Regions from separate parts of the uncultured Tyzzerella sp. genome, predicted to be linked through region 2. Evidence: a T-box and tRNA genes for the amino acid it is inferred to sense, from the RefSeq annotation. Region 2 holds a T-box; the other holds one or more tRNA genes.
What was found. A T-box is a leader RNA that pairs with one kind of tRNA and senses whether it is charged. The one in region 2 lies ahead of R5Z65_RS06005 (valine--tRNA ligase), so its partner is inferred to be a tRNA-Val.
Positions count from the first base shown of each region.

Region 1: it has a tRNA-Val gene. The T-box ahead of R5Z65_RS06005 (valine--tRNA ligase) is inferred to sense a tRNA for this amino acid. The anticodon was not compared.

Region 1 is NZ_CAUWHO010000014.1:115-10,395, forward strand. Features, by position in the region: gene R5Z65_RS03430 (ROK family protein) at 180-1,136, shown strand; gene R5Z65_RS03435 (glycoside hydrolase family 125 protein) at 1,258-2,550, shown strand; gene R5Z65_RS03440 (SdpI family protein) at 2,678-3,247, opposite strand; gene R5Z65_RS03445 (autorepressor SdpR family transcription factor) at 3,264-3,518, opposite strand; tRNA gene R5Z65_RS03450 (tRNA-Val) at 3,686-3,758, shown strand; tRNA gene R5Z65_RS03455 (tRNA-Val) at 3,772-3,844, shown strand; tRNA gene R5Z65_RS03460 (tRNA-Met) at 3,859-3,932, shown strand; tRNA gene R5Z65_RS03465 (tRNA-Val) at 3,938-4,010, shown strand; tRNA gene R5Z65_RS03470 (tRNA-Met) at 4,024-4,097, shown strand; gene typA (translational GTPase TypA) at 4,222-6,051, shown strand; gene recA (recombinase RecA) at 6,166-7,383, opposite strand; gene R5Z65_RS03485 (competence/damage-inducible protein A) at 7,403-8,626, opposite strand; gene pgsA (CDP-diacylglycerol--glycerol-3-phosphate 3-phosphatidyltransferase) at 8,683-9,240, opposite strand; gene rimO (30S ribosomal protein S12 methylthiotransferase RimO) at 9,259-10,281, opposite strand, start outside.
Region 2 is NZ_CAUWHO010000029.1:5,425-15,705, forward strand. Features, by position in the region: gene pdxS (pyridoxal 5'-phosphate synthase lyase subunit PdxS) at 402-1,274, shown strand; gene pdxT (pyridoxal 5'-phosphate synthase glutaminase subunit PdxT) at 1,274-1,852, shown strand; gene R5Z65_RS05995 (alanine/glycine:cation symporter family protein) at 1,928-3,337, opposite strand; gene R5Z65_RS06000 (dihydrofolate reductase family protein) at 3,617-4,153, opposite strand; gene R5Z65_RS06005 (valine--tRNA ligase) at 4,180-6,816, opposite strand; T-box leader at 7,136-7,361, opposite strand; gene R5Z65_RS06010 (nitrite/sulfite reductase) at 7,532-9,085, shown strand; gene R5Z65_RS06015 (DUF1858 domain-containing protein) at 9,167-9,370, opposite strand; gene lepB (signal peptidase I) at 9,545-10,144, opposite strand; gene R5Z65_RS06025 (secondary thiamine-phosphate synthase enzyme YjbQ) at 10,216-10,281, opposite strand, start outside.

The DNA of each region.
Region 1 (10,281 bases), on a different contig from region 2:
ATATATATAATAATTTTTTGATTATTCAAAAAATAAAAATTATTATACACAAATTTTCATTTTTACTTAATTTATTATAATTATTTTTATACTGAATTTAAAATATTAGTCTTTACAGTCTTTTATAATTACATTATAATATGCTTATATAACACAATTTATTTTAGGAGAGTGATTAAATGAAATACATAGGCGTAGACCTAGGTGGTACAAATATAGTTGTTGGCCTTGTAGATAGCGAAGGTAACATTGTAAAGTCTTACACTAGACCTACATTAACTACTAGAAAAACAGAAGAAATATTTGATGATATTATTGATATGTGCCAAATAATAATAGAAGAATTTAAGCTAGATAGCACATCTTTAAAAGGCGTAGGTATGGGTATACCTGGAGAGATTGATAGTAAAAAAGGTATTATAAACTACTCTAACAATATTCCTATGAAAGATTTTAATGTTGGCTCTTATATGCAAAACCTATGTAAAAAAGTAAATATGGACATACCATTCTTTTTTGCTAACGATGCCGATTGTGCTGCTCTTGGTGAGCTTGTTGCTGGTGCTGGTAAAGGTCATAGCGACTTAATTATTCTTACATTAGGTACTGGCGTTGGTGGTGGGATAATCATTAACCATAAAATATATTCTGGTTTTTATGCTGGTGGTGCAGAGCTTGGACACCAAACTATTGTACACAATGGCGAGCCTTGTACTTGTGGAAACAAAGGTTGCCTAGAGGCTTATGCTTCTGCTTCTGCTCTTATTAGAGATGCTAAAAAAGCTGCTAAAGAAAATCCATCATCTCTTTTAAACTCTTTAACAAATAATAACCTTGAAAATATGACAGCAAAAGTTGTTTTTGATGCAAAAGACCAAAAAGATAATGTTGCTATAAAATTAGTTGATGACTATATAGAATATTTAGCAGTTGGTGTTGCTAACCTTATTAATATATTTAAGCCAGAAGTACTGCTTCTTAGTGGTGGAATATCTAAACAAGGTGAAAAATTAACAACACCTTTAAAAGAAAAAGTTTCTAAAAAAGTTTTTGGAAGCGATTTGCAAACTATTATAGACATAGCTACTCTTGGTAACGATGCTGGCTTAATAGGTGCTGCTATGCTTTCAAGATAATCATTTTCTTATACTAATTAAAAAATAGGTATTTCTTATATTATATAATATTAAGCTATACCTTTATTATAAAAATTAAAATAATTAAATTTATAAAATATTTACATTAGGAGAATTACTTATGAAAAAACAATTACCTCAATCTATGGAAAATTTACTAAAAGACGTTTATGAAAAATTAGGCAATGACGACAAATTAAAAACTATGTTTGAAAACTGCTACACAAATACATTAGATACTACTGTAAAAAAAATGGACGATGGTACTACTTATGTAATAACTGGGGATATACCTGCTATGTGGCTAAGAGATTCTGTATGTCAGTTAAGACCATACTATTTTTTAGCTGAAAAAGATGAAGAAATTGCTAATCTTATTGAAGGTTTAGTAAAACGTCAAATGAAATATATCTTATTAGACCCTTATGCTAATGCTTTTAACGAGGCAGACAATGGTAGCTGTTGGGAAAAAGATATTACAGAAATGTCTGGTTGGATTTGGGAAAGAAAATATGAGATAGATTCTCTTTGCTTCCCTCTTCAAATGTCTTATCTTCTTTGGAAAAACACAGGCAAAACATCTCACTTTGATGATACATTTAAAGAAGCTGCTTACAAAATTATTGAAGTTTGGAAAACAGAACAAAACCACGAAGAAAACTCTCCTTATTCTTTTGTTAGAAAAGATTGTTACTATACAGATACCCTTTCTAGAGATGGTAAAGGTGCTTTAGTTAAATCTAACATAGGTTTAACTTGGTCTGGATTTAGACCTAGCGATGATGCTTGTCAATATGGTTATTTAATCCCTTCTAATATGTTTGCTGTTGTAGTGTTAAAATACTTAAACGAAATAGCTTTAGAAATTCTTAAAGATGAAAAATTAGCAGAAGAAAGTATTAACCTTGCTAAAGAAATAGAAGATGCTATAGAAACTTATGGTGTAATAGAACATTATAAATACGGCAGAATGTATGCTTATGAAGTAGACGGATTTGGCCAATACAACCTTATGGACGATGCAAACTTACCTAGCTTACTTTCTATACCATACATTGGATATAGAGATGAAAATGACCAAACTTATAAAAATACAAGAGATTTTATCTTAGGTAATGGTAACCCTTACTATTATGAAGGAGAAAAAGCTAAAGGTATTGGTAGCCCTCACACTCCTATAAACTACATTTGGCATATCTCTTTAGCTATGCAAGGTTTAACAAGTAGTGATAAAGAATATAAAAAACAAATTATCGATTTAATGAAAGCTACTGATGGCAATACAAACTTAATGCACGAAGGCTTTAATGTAAATAATCCAGAAGAATTTACTAGAGAATGGTTCTCTTGGGCTAATGCTATGTTTTGTGAGCTAGTTTTAGATTATTGTGGATATACAGTAAAAAGAAAATAATAAAAATATTTACCTTTTTAATATAAAAATTAATTTATAACTTAAATAATAAATAAAAACAGGGTATAGACAAGCTATTTATCTATACCCTATTTTTATTAAATACAATTAAGATATGACTTATATTTTAAACTTTATATAAATTTTTGTAAAATCTATAAGATAGTATACCAGGAATAACAACTATTATAAAAACTCCTAAAAATATACCAACCTTTAAATTGTAATAAAACCCAGTTAAAAACATAATAATAGCTGCAGGAAAAGATAAATATCCTAAAAGTCTATGTGCATATCTCCAAGTTTCTTCATCATTAACAGTCCAAGGTAACCTAAAGCCTACATATCTGTTACAAGGTATTTTAGGGGATATATTACCAAAATATATAAAAAAAATAGTTATTATTGTTAAAACTATATTTTCAGATAGCTTATTTGAAATTTCTGTAAAACAAATAGTAAAAATTATCAAAAATAAAAACAATAAAGTCATTATAACAACATTTCTTAAAGTTTTTATTTTTATATTATCTTTAGATAGATTAGTAATTTCTGTTGCGTTTTTATAAATAATACCTACTATCACAACAACAGAACCAATTATACAAGATAATTTTATTATTGTATTATCTATTGCAAAACTAGAAATTAAAATAATAAATGTAAATATCCAAATAGTATTTTTAGTTTTATCCATAATAAAAATCTCCTTTCTAATTAAAAAAATCTAAAAATCTACCTAATACTTCTTGTAAAACAGAAGTATTAAGAGAATAAATAATAAACTGTCCCTTTTTTTCATAAGATATAAGACCTGCCTCTTTTAATACATCAAGATGTTTAGATATAGAAGGCTTAGACATATTAAAATTTTCAGATATTTCTCCAGCTGTAAGGTCTTTTTCTCTTAATAGCTTTAAAATCTCTCTCCTAGTTTCATCGCTAAGTGCTTTAAAAATTTTACTCATATTTAATCATATCCACCACCTTGTTATTATATATTTAACTAATTAGCTAAATATATAATAACATCTATTTTTACTAATGTCAATAATTTTATAAATATTAAAATATTTTTATAAAATACTTGACATTATATTAATATGTTGTTATAATATATTTTGTCGTTAGATGTGGGAGCATAGCTCAGCTGGGAGAGCACTTGCCTTACAAGCAAGGGGTCACAGGTTCGAGCCCTGTTGTTCCCATTAACGATACTGTGGGAGCATAGCTCAGCTGGGAGAGCACCTGCCTTACAAGCAGGGGGTCACAGGTTCGAGCCCTGTTGTTCCCACTTTTACTAAATATGGCGGAATAGCTCAGTTGGCTAGAGCACACGGTTCATACCCGTGGTGTCGGGGGTTCAAATCCCTCTTCCGCTATCTGTGGGAGCATAGCTCAGCTGGGAGAGCACTTGCCTTACAAGCAAGGGGTCACAGGTTCGAGCCCTGTTGTTCCCATTTTATTAAATACGGCGGAATAGCTCAGTTGGCTAGAGCACACGGTTCATACCCGTGGTGTCGTGGGTTCAAATCCCTCTTCCGCTATCTTTTAGGCTAGGTATACCTAGCTTTTTTTATGTGATAATCAATATTTTTTAGTAGTTATCTTGAAAATATAAACCTTTTATGTTAAAATAATTTGAATAAATTTATTAGAGAGTAGGAAAAAATTGTGAACAAACGAGAAGATGTAAGAAATATAGCTATTATAGCTCACGTAGACCACGGTAAAACTACACTTGTTGATGAGCTTTTAAAACAAAGTGGTACTTTTAGGTCTAACCAAGTAATTAGAGAGAGAGTAATGGACTCTGGAGATATAGAAAGAGAAAGAGGTATTACTATACTTTCTAAAAACACATCAGTATATTACGAAGATAAAAAGATAAATATTGTAGACACACCAGGACACGCAGACTTTGGTGGAGAAGTTGAACGTGTTTTAAAAATGGTAGATGGCGTTGTGCTAGTAGTAGATGCTTATGAAGGTGCTATGCCACAAACAAAATTTGTATTAAAAAATGCTCTATCTTTAAAATTACCAGTTGTTGTTTGTGTAAATAAAATAGATAAGCCAGAGGCAAGGCCAGATGAAGTTATAGATGAAATATTAGAGCTTTTTATAGAGCTTGATGCAACAGACGAACAACTTGATGCACCTTTTGTATTTGCATCTGCAAAAGCTGGTAAAGCAGCTATGGAAGCAGACAAAGCTATGGAAGCAGAAGATATGAAATGCCTTTTTGATACAATAATAGACTATATACCAGCTCCACAAGGAGATATGGAGGCAGGTGTGCAAATGCTTGTTACTACTATTGACTATAACGAATACGTAGGTAGAATAGGCATTGGTAAAGTAGAAAATGGTACTATAAAAGTAAACCAAGATGCTTGTGTTGTAAACTTTAATGACCCAGAAAAAAATTATAAAGTAAAAATAAATAAACTTTACGAGTACGAAGGCCTTGAAAGAGTAGAAGTAAAATCCTCTACAGTAGGCTCTATTGTAGCAGTTAGTGGTATACCAGATATACAAATAGGAGATACTATTGCTTGTGTAGAAAATCCACAACCTATAGAAGTTAATAAAATATCAGAACCTACAATAGCTATGACTTTTTCTGTAAATGATAGTCCATTTGCTGGTATGGAAGGGAAATTTGTTACAAGTAGGCATTTAAGGGATAGATTACAAAAAGAGTTAAACACAGATGTAAGCCTTAGGGTAGAAGATACAGAAAGCGCCGATTCATTTAAAGTAAGTGGACGTGGAGAACTCCATTTGTCTATATTAATAGAAACTATGCGTAGAGAGGGATACGAATTTCAAGTATCTCGTCCAGAAGTTTTATTTAAAGAAATAGACGGAAAACGCTATGAACCTATGGAAATAGCTACAATAGATGTACCAGAAGAATTTGTAGGAAATGTTATAGAAAAGCTTGGTGCAAGAAAAGGTGAAATGACAAATATGGTTCCATCTAAAGGTGGGTATACTAGAATAGAATTTAATATCCCAGCTAGAGGTCTTATAGGCTATAGAAGTGAGTTTTTAACAGATACTAAAGGTAATGGTATAATAAACACAATATTTAATGACTACGAGCCATATAAAGGAGAAATAGTAAGCCGTCCTCAAGGTTCTTTAGTAGCCTTCGAATCTGGAGAGGCAGTTACTTATGGTCTTTATAATGCTCAAGAACGTGGAGATTTATTTATAGGCCCTGCTACAAAAGTATATTCTGGTATGGTTGTTGGTAGAAATGCTAGAAGTGGCGATATGGAGGTAAATGTTTGTAAAAAGAAACAACTTACTAACACACGTTCTTCTGGTGCAGATGATGCTTTAAAATTAACACCTCCTATAAATATGAGCTTAGAAAAATGTATAGAATTTATTACAGATGATGAGCTTGTAGAAGTTACACCAGAAAATCTTAGAATAAGAAAAAAAATATTAGATTCTAACCTTAGAAAAAAAGCAAATAAAAATTAATAATAAATTTTATAAGTTTTATTAAAAATATAGAATTTTATATAAATAATGCTATAGACAAAGTCTATAGCATTATTTATTATTAAAATTAAAATATAACTTTAATATTTTAAATTAAAAATCTTCTTCTAAATTATTATCCTGAAAATCTTCTTCTAAATTTTCATCTAAAAGTTCAAAATCTAAGGCATCTTCTTCATTAAAATCTGCTTTAAACTCTGTATCTTCCATAGCCATTTCTACTTCTTCATCATTTATAGGCTTTGCCTCTGTATTTGCTATACTTTCTTTTATTTCATCTAATTCTGGCATTTCATAATGCTTTCTAACTGCATTTTCTATTGTTCTTAATAAATGTGGATTTTCTAAAAGAAACTTTTTAGCATTTTCTCTACCTTGTCCTAACCTTGTTTCCTCATAAGAATACCAAGCTCCACCTTTTGTAACAATGCCAAGGTCTGCACCAAGGTCTAAAACATCTCCTATATGAGATATACCCTCTCCATAAATAATATCAAATTCTGCTGTTTTAAAAGGAGGTGCTATCTTATTTTTAGCAATTTTTGCCTTTGTCCTAGCACCTATTAAATCTGTGCCATTTTTAATAGGCTCACCTTTTCTTATATCTATTCTAACACTTGCATAAAATTTTAATGCACGTCCACCTGTTGTAGTTTCTGGACTACCATAAGATATACCTATTTTTTCTCTAAGTTGGTTTATAAATATTACTATACATTTACTTTTAGCAGTAATAGCTGTAAGTTTTCTAAGTGCTTGGCTCATTAACCTAGCTTGAACACCCATATGAGAATCTCCCATTACTCCATCTATTTCTGATTTTGGCACTAAAGCTGCAACAGAGTCTACTATAATAATATCTATTGCACCAGAACGAACCATAGTTTCTGTAATATCAAGAGCTTGCTCCCCATCATCTGGTTGTGATATATAAAGCTCGTCTATATTAACTCCTATTTTTTGTGCATAAACTGGGTCCAATGCGTGCTCTGCATCTACAAAGCCTGCTATACCACCAGCTTTTTGCACCTCTGCTACCATATGTAATGCAACAGTAGTTTTCCCACTAGATTCTGGCCCAAATATTTCTATAATTCTACCTTTTGGCACACCACCTGCACCAAGGGCAACATCTAAGCTTAAAGACCCTGTTGGTATAACTTCTACTGTTTTGTTGTTAGTTTCTCCAAGCTTCATAACAGCACCTTTGCCAAATTGCTTTTCTATTTGAGCCAAGGCATTTTTAAGTGCTGTTTCTCTACCTTTAGCTATATTATCCATAACGCTATCTTTAGATTTTTTATCAGCCATTTTTAATCTCCTTTAATATTTATATTAATTTTAATAAATTACTAAAACAAATATGAACTGTTTTATCTCTTATTTTTTGTCTATCACCTTTTAACATAAGCTTTTTACAAAAAGTATCTCTACCTTCAATAGATATAGCTATATATACAAGTCCTACTGGTTTTTTATCTGTTCCACCTGTTGGGCCTGCTATACCTGTTGTAGATATACCTATTGTTGTGTTAGATTTTTTTCTAATACCCTCTGCCATTTGTATAGCCACCTGCTCACTAACAGCACCGTATTTTTCTAAGTCTTCTTTACACACGTTAAGCTCATATACTTTGCTTTCATTAGAATATGATATAACACCATTTAAAAACACTTTAGATGCCGATGCTACATTTACTATGCTAGATGCTAAAAGACCTCCTGTACAAGATTCGGCAGTAGATATTGTAATATTATTTTCTATAAGCTTATTTACTACAACCTCTTGTAATGTATCATCATCTTCTCCATATATATACTCATTAAAAATACTATATAATTTATCAACTGTAGGCTTTAAAATATTTTGAGCTTCTTCTTTTGTTTTCCCACTTGCCGTTATTCTAAATCTCATTTCATTATTACCTGCATATGGTGCTATGGTAGGATTTTTAGAAGAAAGCATTAAATCTCTTATTATCTCAGATGCGTTACTCTCCCCTATACCACATAAATTAAGATTTTTAGATACTAACACTTTATCTGTATATTTTTCTAATATAGGCTTTACCTGTTTATTAAACATAGGTATACATTCTTTTGGTGGTCCTGGTAAAATAACTGCTATTTTATTCTTTTCTTCTATAATACAGCCAGATGCTGTACCATTTTCGTTTACTAAAACTATTGCATTTTCTGGTAAATCGGCTTGTTTTAAATTTGATAAAGGCATATCTTCATCTACAAAATATGATTTTAAATTTTCCAAGCTTTCTTTATGAGTAACTAGCTTTTTATTAAAGTATTTTGCAAAAGTTTCTTTTGTCAAATCATCATCTGTAGGGCCAAGTCCACCAGTAGATATTATTATATCTGCCCTTTTATAAGCAATATCAATAGCATCTAACAATCTTTTTTCATTATCTCCAATAGACGTTTTATAAAAAACATCTATACCCATATTAGCAAGCTCACTTGCTATATATTTAGCATTTGTATCTAATATTTCACCTAATAAAATTTCCGTTCCTACAGAAAAAATTTCTGCTTTCATAAGACCACCTCTTTTTAATATTAACTATAAATATATTTTAACCTAAAAAATAAGTATTAATCTTTTAAAACATTTTTATTTTTTATAAAATATTCCATTAATGAATATATTGTTAAAATTACAGATAAAACTATTAAAATATGGCTTATATATATAAATATGATATTGTTAATATTTAATAGTAAAAATATTATCATAATCATTTGAAAAATAGTTTTTAGTTTACCAGAATTACCAGCAGCTATAACTACATTTTTTTCCATAGCAATAGTCCTAAAGCCTGTCATAAAAAACTCTCTAGCTATTATTAATATAACAACCCAAGCTTTTAATGGTACTATGGCATCTTCCATAGATATTAAAGCTATCATAGTAGATGTAACTAATAATTTATCTGCAAGAGGGTCCATAAACTTACCAAAATTTGTTATAAGATTATATTTTCTTGCTATGTATCCATCTAAAGCATCTGTTACCGATGCCACTATAAATATTGTTGTAGCTATATAACGTCTTATTTGTATGTCTAGTGGTATAAAATCGAATAATATAAATATTAATAAAAATGGTATTAATATTATTCTAAAAATAGTAAGTTTGTTAGGTAAGTTCATATTATTACCCCCCTAGTTTTATATTTGTATCTCTCCTATAAGGTCGTATTCATAGGCATCTGTAATTTTTATATTATAAAAATCTCCTGCTATAAGCTCCATATCTTCTGGTGCTTTAAAAAATACAAAACCGTCTATCTCATAGCAATCTCTATAACTTCTGCTACAATAAACATTGTCTTCACCCTCTATTTTACCCTCTACAATAACTTCTAATGTTCTACCAATAAATTTCCTACATATACTAGAAGAAATGTCTTTTTGTAATAACATAAGTTTTTCTTTTCTTTCTTCTTTAACATCTTCATCTATTTGATTATCCATATTGTAAGCTGGTGTGCCTTCTTCTCTAGAATATGTAAATATACCAAGCCTATCAAATTTCATTTTTTCTGTAAATTCATAAAGATTTTTAAATGCCTCTTCTGTTTCATTTGGAAAGCCTACTATAAATGTAGTTCTTATACATATATCTGGCATTTTTTCTCTTAATTTTGATATAGTATTTTCTAATTTTTCTCTTGTACTTCTTCTTCCCATAAGCTTTAATATTTTATCATCTGCGTGTTGTATAGGCATATCTATATATTTACATACTTTATCATTAGTTGCCATTTCTTCTATAAGCTCATCATCTATATGCTCTGGATAACAATATAAAATTCTTAACCATTTAATGTCATCTATTTCTGATAATCTTCTTAAAAGCTCTGGTAGTTTTTTCTCACCATATATATCTGTACCATATAGAGATGAATCTTGTGCAACAAGTATAATTTCTTTAACATCTTGGCTAGCTAAAAGTTTAGCTTCTTCTATAAGACTTTCTATGGTACGGCTTCTAAATTTTCCTCTTATAGATGGTATAGTACAATATGTACATCTTTTATCACAACCCTCTGCTATTTTAAGATAAGCAAATCCACCTGTTGTAGTAACTACTCTTTTAAGAGAATTTTTTTCATCTAAAGCCTTATTATTATCTGTTATAAGCTGTACTTTTTTATGCCCTTGTAATATTTCTTTTATAACATTACCTAT
Region 2 (10,281 bases):
TTTTAAAGTAAAAATTATATACGGGTTTTTGTATTAATTTTTAAGAATAAAAATATATAGGAATATCTGTTTTTGAATAGAGAGTATTCAAAAAATTGACTAAATGCAATTAAGATATGACTAATATTTTTAAAGTAAAAATTATATACGGGTTTTTGTATTAATTTTTAAGAATAAAAATATATAGGAATATCTGTTTTTGAATACAAGGTATTAAAAAAATTGACTTGTTATAATTAAGTATTCCTATATATTAAAATATTAAAATATTATAATAGTAATTATAGAATTATTATTATAATTATGTATCTTTTATTGTATATTTTTTTACAAATATATTGAAAATAAACATAATTAAGTTTATAATATTATAAATAAATTTTAAAAAAAGGGGAATGTATATGAATAGTAGATATAAACTAAACTGTGAGCTTGCTCAAATGTTAAAAGGTGGCGTTATAATGGACGTAACTACTCCTGAACAAGCAAAAATAGCAGAGGAGGCAGGTGCTTGTGCTGTTATGGCTCTTGAAAAAATACCTGCAGATATAAGAGCTTGTGGTGGTGTAGCTAGAATGAGCGACCCTAAAATGATAAAAGAGATACAACAAGCTGTTACTATACCGGTTATGGCAAAAGTTAGGATAGGACATTTTGTAGAGGCATCTTTATTAGAAGCAATAGAGATAGATTATATAGATGAAAGTGAAGTTTTAACACCAGCAGATGACTGTTATCATATAGATAAAACTAAATATAAAGTACCTTTTGTATGTGGTGCTAAAGACTTAGGAGAGGCTCTTAGAAGAATAGCAGAAGGTGCATCTATGATAAGAACAAAAGGAGAGCCAGGCACTGGAGATATTGTACAAGCCGTTAGACATATGAGAATGATAAATTCTGAAATTAGACGTATACAAGCATTAAGAGAAGATGAACTTTTTGATAATGCTAAAAGATTAGGCGTACCATACGAATTATTATTATCTGTATACGAAAACGGTAAACTACCAGTTGTAAATTTTGCAGCAGGTGGTATTGCAACACCAGCAGACGCAGCTTTAATGATGAATTTAGGTGCAGAGGGTGTTTTTGTAGGCTCTGGTATATTTAAGTCTGGAGACCCTGCTAAAAGAGCGGCATCTATTGTAAAAGCTGTTACAAACTATCAAGACTACAAGCTTATAGCAGAGCTTTCAGAAGATTTAGGAGAAGCTATGGTTGGCATAAATGAATCTGAAATAGAGCTTTTAATGGCAGAAAGAGGCAAATAATGAAAATAGCTGTTTTATGCTTGCAAGGTGCTTTTATAGAGCATATTAGAATATTAAATTCTTTAGGTGCAGAAACATTTGAGGTTAGGCAAAAAAAGGACATAGAGCAAAATTTTGATGGTATAGTGTTACCTGGAGGCGAAAGCACTACTATGGGTAAACTGTTAAAAGAACTTGATATATTTAATACTCTTGTAGATAAAATAAAAAACAATGTTCCTGTTTTTGGCACTTGTGCTGGGCTTTTATTACTTGCAAAAGAAATAGATAACGACCATAGGAAGCATTTGGCTACACTTGATATTGTAGCTAAAAGAAATGCCTATGGAAGACAGTTAGGTAGTTTTAATACTATTTCAAAGTTTAACAACAAAGAAATACCTATGACTTTTATTAGAGCACCTTATGTAGAAAAAGTAGGCAATGGAGTTGATATATTATCTGTTGTAGATAATAAAATAGTTGCAGTTAGACAAAACAACCAACTTGCAACAGCTTTTCATCCAGAGCTTACAGATTGCTATGATGTGCATAGCTATTTTATTGATATGGTTAAAAATAATATTAAAGCTATATGATATAAATAAAAAAGTACACCATAATTATTATTTTATATAATTTCTATGGTGTACTTAATTTTTATAAAAATATATTTATTTCCAATATTCTGTATTATCTAAACCAATGTCTTTAGCTTTAAAAACAGGTTCTTTACCTTGTTTTTTCTGGTCTGTATAATTTTTAAGACATTTTATAGATATATTACCTAAAAATAGTATTGCTATAATATTTAATATTGCCATAAAGCCCATAAGTAAATCTGCTAAGTTCCAAGCAGCGTCTAAGCTCATTTGAGTACCAAAGAAAATCATAATCATACAGCATACTCTAAATATGTTTAGCACAGTTTTATTATCTTTAATGAATTTTATATTAGCTTCTGCATAACAATAGTTACCTATTAGTGAGCTAAATGCAAATAAAAAGATAGCTATTGATATAAAATGTATACCAAACTCTCCAAAGTTTGCTCTTACTGCATTTTGAACATATTGTATACCTGTTCCCTCTGATACACCAGAACATAATAAAATCATAGCAGTTGTAGAGCAGATAAAGATTGTATCTATAAATACAGAAAACATTTGTACAAGGCCTTGTTTTACTGGGTGAGATACATCTGCCGTTGCAGCAACATTAGGAGCAGACCCCATACCAGCCTCATTAGAGAAAAGACCTCTTTTTATACCTTGCATAACACAAGAGCTAGTAAAAGCACCAATACCTCCACCAAATATAGCATCAAAATTAAATGCTTCTACAAAAATATTTTTAAAAACGCTAGGTAAAAGGTTAATATTTTTTATTGTTATAAACAGTCCTAAGCATATGTATATTAAGGCCATAATAGGTACTATAAAAGATGTTATAAAACCTATTCTTTTAACACCACCATATATAGTTATACCAGTTAATACTGCTAAAGTAAGACCAAGAATAGTTGGGATTATACTATTAGAATAATCAGGGAAGTAATATTTTAAAGAATCGCCTATATTAAATGCTTGTAGCGCATTAAAGCCAAAAGCAAAGCAAGCTATTAAAAATATACTAAAAATAACACCAAGAGGTCTGCTTTTTAAGGCTGTCTGTATATAATATGCAGGGCCACCTCTAAAGCCATCGCCATCTTTTGTTTTATATATTTGAGCTAAAGTACTTTCTATAAAAGCAGATGCACCACCTATAATTGCAAGAAGCCACATCCAAAAAACTGCACCAGGACCACCAGTACCTATGGCAAGAGCAACACCTACAATGTTACCAGTACCAACACGAGAAGCTGTGGAAATCATTAAAGCTTGGAATGAAGATACACCAGAACCAGGCTTTTTTTCTACAATAACTTTTAACGCTTCAGGGATTAATCTTATTTGTACAAATTTAGTCCTAAAGGTAAAATATAACCCTGTAATGATAAGAAGGGCTACTAATATCCAAGTGTATAAAAAGTCACCCATAGTTCCTAATGAGTTGGCAAATTTTTCCATAAAATCAGTCATTTATTATCATCTCCTTTTATTTATAATAGAAATATTATATCATAAAATTAATAAAATTGCACTTATATATGATTAAAAAACTATATTTTATCTAATTATTACAGAATAATAAATAAATATGGTGATTTTTAATACATTATAATTAATATTTATAAAAATTTGATAGTTGTAAAATTGGTAAATATTAATTAATAAATATAAATATATTTGTAAAGATTATAACATATTAATTTAAAATTAATATGTTATAATTTAAAGTGTTTATTTATTTTTGCTATTTTAAAAACTTCTATGTTTATAAATTAATTCTACTATTCCATTGTAAGATTGTGTATTAGTTAATTCTAATTTTATTTCACTTAAATTTTTTTCAAAAAGACGTGTTCCACTACCTAAAATTGTTGGAATAACAGAAATATGATATTCATCAATTAAATCGTTTTGCATTAATTGTTGCACTATGTTTGCCCCACCACAAATCCAAATATTTTTTCCTTGCTTTTTCTTTAAATTTTCTATAATAACAGATGGATTTGACTTTGTAAAAATTATATTATTTGTTGAGGATAATTCTCTATGTGTTATAACATAGCTTATCAAATTGGGATAAACCCATTTTTCTGGAGATAGCTCTGTTACAATTTGATTATAAGTATTCCACCCCATAATCACAGTATCAATATCTTTTATAAATGTTGAATAGGTATCAATGTTTTCAACATTTTGATTTTGTCCATTTATCCAATCCACTTTACCATACTCATTTGAAATATACCCATCAAGACTCATTGCAATAAATAAAATAGTTTTTCTCATTTATATAACCTTTCAAAAAAATTATATTATTTTTTTAAAGTATTTATTTGTTCTCTTACTTTGCTTAACATATCTTTGTATTTTGCCATTTTTTCTTTTTCTTCTGTTATAACTTTTTCTGGTGCTTTGGCAACAAAACCTTCATTAGATAGTTTTTTCTCAACACGTTCTACTTCTTTTATAAGTTTTTCCTCTTCTTTTTTAAGCCTATCTAGTTCTTTTTCTATATCTACAAGCTCATCAAAAGGCATATATATAACCCCATTTGGTATAACAACAGATACAGCACCTTCTGGAGCATTTTTATGTTGTTCTATTGTTATATCACTAGCAAAAGCTAATGTTTTAAAAAATACGGAGCTTGTACTAAATGTAGTATTAACCAAATCGTTGTTAGAAGATATAATAATTTGAGCTTTTTTGCTATTAGGTACATTCATTTCTGAACGTATATTTCTTATACCTTTTACAGCAGTTTTTATAAGCTCTACTTTTTCTTCTTCATTTGCAAAATTTAAACTTTCTTCAAATACTGGCCATTTAGATAGCATAATAGTTTCTTCTTCATCTTGTATAGATGTAAATATTTCTTCTGTTACAAAAGGTGCAAATGGGTGTAACATTTTTAAAGAGTTTATAAGAACAGTTTTTAAAGTATATAAAGCAGCTTGTCTTGTTTTGTCTTCTTTATCGTAAAGACGAGGCTTAACCATTTCTATATACCAGTCGCAATATTCGTCCCATATAAAATCGTATATTTTAGATAAAGCAACACCTAAGTCGTAGCTTTCTAAATTTTGAGTTACTTCTTTAGCAAGGGTGTTACATTTAGATAAAATCCATTTATCTGCATCTGTAAGGCTATCTAAAGAAACATTAGATAAGTCTTCTTCATCTATGTTCATTAATATAAAACGAGTAGCATTCCATATTTTATTTAAGAAATTTCTATTAGCTTCTATTTTTTCCCAATAAAATCTCAAGTCGTTACCAGCAGAGTTACCTGATGTAAGCATAAGTCTTAATGCATCTGCACCATATTTTTCTATAACTTCTAGAGGGTCTATACCATTACCTAAAGATTTGCTCATTTTTCTACCCTCAGAATCTCTAACAAGACCGTGGATTAAAACATCTTTAAATGGCAATTCTCCCATTTGCTCAATACCAGAAAATACCATACGAACAACCCAGAAGAAAATAATATCATATCCAGTAACAAGAACGTTTGTAGGATAGAAATATTCTAAATCTTCTGTTTTTTCTGGCCAACCAAGAGTAGAAAATGGCCATAAGGCAGAGCTAAACCAAGTGTCTAGGGTGTCTTCATCTTGTACTAAAACTGTATGGTTACATTTAGAGCAAGCCTTTGGCATTTCTTTAGCAACTTCTATATGTCCACATTTTTCGCAGTAATAAGCAGGTATTCTATGTCCCCACCAAAGCTGACGAGATATACACCAGTCTTTTATATTTTCTAGCCAATGAGTATATATTTTACCAAATCTATCTGGTATAAAGCGAAGCTCTTTGTTATAGTATGCTTCTAATGCAGGTTTTGCAAGCTCCTCCATTTTTACAAACCATTGGCTTTTAATAAGAGGCTCTACAACGTGAGAACAACGTTCGTGCACCCCAACGGCGTGGGATATAGGTTCTTCTTTTACAAAAAGTCCAAGTTTGTCAAGCTCTTTTATAATTTCTTTTCTTGCATCGTATCTGTATAAGCCTTTAAATTGTGCACCGTTTTCATTTATAGTACCATCATCGTTTAAAATGTTTATTTTAGGTAAATTATGGCGTTGTCCTACCTCAAAGTCGTTAGGGTCGTGGGCAGGTGTTATTTTAACAACCCCTGTACCAAATTCCATATCTACATAGTCATCGGCTATAATAGGGATTTCTCTATTAACAAATGGAATTATACAAGTTTTGCCTATAAAGTCTTTATATCTATCATCGTTAGGGTTTACTGCTATTGCCGTATCTCCTAGCATAGTTTCTGGACGAGTTGTTGCAAATTGTAAAAACTTATCTGTATCTTTAATAGGGTATTTAATATGCCAAAAAAATCCATTTTTATCTTCGTGGTCTACTTCTGCATCAGATATAGTTGTTTCACAATTAGGACACCAGTTTATAAGTTTTTCGCCTTTATAGATATATCCTTTTTCATATAAACGGATAAACACTTCTTCCACAGCTTTTGACAAGCCTTCGTCCATAGTAAATCTTTCTCTATCCCAGTCGCAAGAGTTACCAAGTTTTTTAAGCTGATTAACTATTGTTCCACCGTATTCTTCTTTCCATTCCCAAGCTCTTTCTAAAAACTTTTCTCTACCTAAGTCTTCTTTTGTTATGCCCTCTTTAGCTAGCTTATCTATTATTTTTACTTCTGTTGATATACTAGCGTGGTCTGTGCCAGGTAGCCATAGAGCAGAATATCCTTGCATTCTTTTCCATCTTATAAGTATATCTTGTAAAGTATTGTCAAGAGCGTGTCCCATATGGAGATGCCCTGTAATATTTGGAGGTGGAATAACTATTGTATAAGGTTTTTTATTTTTGTCTACCTTTGCGTGAAAATATTTTTTTTCTAACCAATTTTTGTAAATCCTTTCCTCAATGGAAGGGTCATAATTTTTTTCTAGCTCTTTTTTCATTTAATAAAACCTCCTAAAGATATATATATTATAATTGCTATAAAAATTAAAAATAAACCTATCATTAAAAAAATACTCCCTTTATTAGAAAATACTTCTAAAATATCATTATTTTCTGGTTTAATATTTTTATCATCTTGTATATTTTCTGTATCTTCTATATTTTCTAATAAAGATGTGTCTATTTTATTAGATTTATTATTTTTTAATAAATATTTTAATAATATTACTACGCCTAACAGTATAAAAATTAAAGCAAATATTTTAATAATATCACCTACTTAAAAAATATTTATAAAAACAAAAAAAGCCATCGTCTACAAAGGACGAAAGCATCGTGGTACCACCTTATTTCAAGCAAAAAATTGCAAGCACTCAAAGCCTTTAACGAAAGCTACCCGTATAGACTTACTAGGTATTTAAACTTTTAGGCCTATCTGCTCCAAAGCTACCTTCAATATTACATATGCAAAGCTACCTTACAGCCTATGAGTAGCTCTCTCTTTTGCCTGTTAATATTTACTCCTCTTTTTCATAGCATTTAATAATATGATTTTATATATATTATATAAATTTGTCAATATATTTTTATAAATTATTAAAAATTTTGATTTAAAAATATTAATAATTTATAATATTTTGGCAATCCTTACTGTAACTTGACTTTTAAATGGATAGTGCTATAATTAAAAAATATTAAAAGGAGGTTGTTATTATGGAATTAAAAAATTTCTTGTATGAACAAATTGATATCTTAAGAGAGCAAGGTGAAAAATTTTTAAAGAAAGAGATAACAATGCACGATTTTAAAAAAGCATCTGGCAAGTTTGGTATATACGCCGAGCGTGGTGGAGAAACTTTTATGATTCGTATAAAAATACCTTCAGGAGTTTTTACAGATAAATCTATTAATCTTTTACAAGGATTTATTGAAAAGTATAATATTAGTAAAATACACCCTACAACAAGACAAGCTATACAACTTCATAAACTATCTTTAGAAACTGTTTTAAATATTTTTAAAGAGTGTGTAGAAAATGACTTGATAGGATATGGTTCTGGAGGAAATTTTCCAAGAAATGTAACATCATCTCCACTGTCTAATGTAGAAAAAGATGAAGCCTTTGATGTTACACCTTATGCAAACTATGTAACAAATTATTTTTTAAAAAGAATGGATACCTACAATTTGCCTAGAAAAATTAAAGTAGGTTTTTCTAACGGTAAAAGCAATTTATCTAATGCTACTTTAACAGATTTAGGGTTTTTAGCTATTTTAAAAGATAATAGAAAATATTTTAAGGTGTTTGTAGCAGGTGGACTTGGTAAAAACCCAAATGTTGGGCTTGAGTTACCATACTTAGTAGAGCCTAAAGAAATTTTATACTATGTAGATGCTTTGGTAGAACTTTTTAAAGAAAATGGAAACTATGAAAATAGAAATAAAGCTAGGATAAGGTATATACTAAAAGAAAAAGGTGATGAAGGATTTTTAGATTTATACAATAGTTATATAGAAAAATCTAAACAAAAAGATTTATGTGTAGAAGAGCCTAAAGATATAACTATACCAGATGCTAGTGAAGGGGAGATAGAAGAGAGTAATAACATTATACCTCAAAAGCAAAAAGGTAGGTATACAGTTATTATAAAACCTATTGGGGGGATTATATCATCTCAAGATTTTAATAAAATTATTAATTTTATTAAAAATGCTAACAGTAAAGACTATATTAAATTGATAGCTAGTATGGAAGAAAGTTTTTATATAAATAATCTTAATAGCAATGAAGCTAGGGAGATTTTAGATATATGTAAAGATTTTAACCAAACAACCAAGTTATCGCAAAGTTTAAGCTGTATAGGTGTTCCTGTTTGTCAAATAGGATTAGCAGAAAGCCAGGGACTATTAAATAATATAATATGTCATTTTAAAGAAAATAACCTAAATAAAGATTTATTGCCTAAAATACACATATCTGGTTGCCCTAACTCTTGTGGAAGACACCAAGTAGCTATGATTGGATTTATGGGGAAAAGAAAAATGGTAGATGGAGAAATAGTAGATGTATATGAGCTTAGCGTAGATGGTAGTTTTGAAGAAAAAAATACTAGATTAGGCAAACCTTTGTGTGATATTTTAGCTAAAGATATACCAATGTTTTTACAAGAAGTATATGAAAACTTAAACAATAAAAATATAGACTTTGAAAGTTTTAAAGATACTGAAGATTTTAAAGCTTTATGCGACAAATATTGTGTAAAATAAATTTTTTATACAATGTATTTAAAAATATAGGTTATATAGTAATTGTATTTAAATAAAAAATACCACTTAAAGTGGTATTTTTTATAATGTTTTTAGGTATTGATTTATATTATTTAAAAGCTCATCACAGTCTAATCCGTGTACTTCACAAGCTTCTTCTAGTGTTTCTAATTGAGAAGATGGGCAACCTAAACAATGCATACCAGCATTCATTAAAATAGGGAATACACCATTGTCTAATTCTAATACTTCATTTACTCTCATATTTTTTGTTGCTTGTTTCATATTTTACCTCCATTTATTTAATATTTATTTTAGGATAATATATTAAACTTTTTAAAAAGTATTTTTATTATGCTATGCTATTGATAGAGAAGTGTATATTAAATTAAGATATAAATATAACTAGCATACCTTATTTAAATATAAGTTTTATAAGGTAACATAAAGGTTTAGTTATTATTTATTCCATAAAGGTTCTATTTTTGGGTAGTATTTAAATAAAACTTTACCCAGTATATTATCTTCTGGTAAAAATGTATTTTCCCAATACCTAGAATCTTGAGAATCATTTCTATTATCGCCTAGCACAAAATAGCTATCTTGTGGTACTGTATAAGGACCAAAGCTACCTAACATATCTTCCATAATATATTCATCCGGTAAAGGTGTTTGGCTATCATTTATATAAACTTTACCATCTATAATATTTATAGTTTCACCTGGGAGGCCTATTATCCTTTTTACATATAGCACGCTTTCATCATCTGGTGGCTTAAAAACTATAATATCATCTCTTTGTGGTTCTGAAAATAAATAGGATAGCCTAAAGGCTATTAGCCTGTCGCTAGGCATAATAGTATTTTTCATAGAGCCAGTAGGAACAAAAGCATTTACAATTATAAAGTGAGTAATAATAAATGCAACTATAATAGCTATAATAATAGTTTTTGTAATATCTATTAATTCTTTTTTTATTTTTTGGGTTTTTGTAATAGTATTCTGATTATTTTTATCATCTTGGTTATTAACTTCATCTTTTTGAGATTTATTAACCATATTAAACCTCCTAAAAAATATATTTATATAATTATAGCATTACATATCAAAAATGTAAACATAATTAATTATTAAATAATTTTTACATAAAATTGCCTTGTCCTAGGACCATCAAATTCACAAAAGTATATATCTTG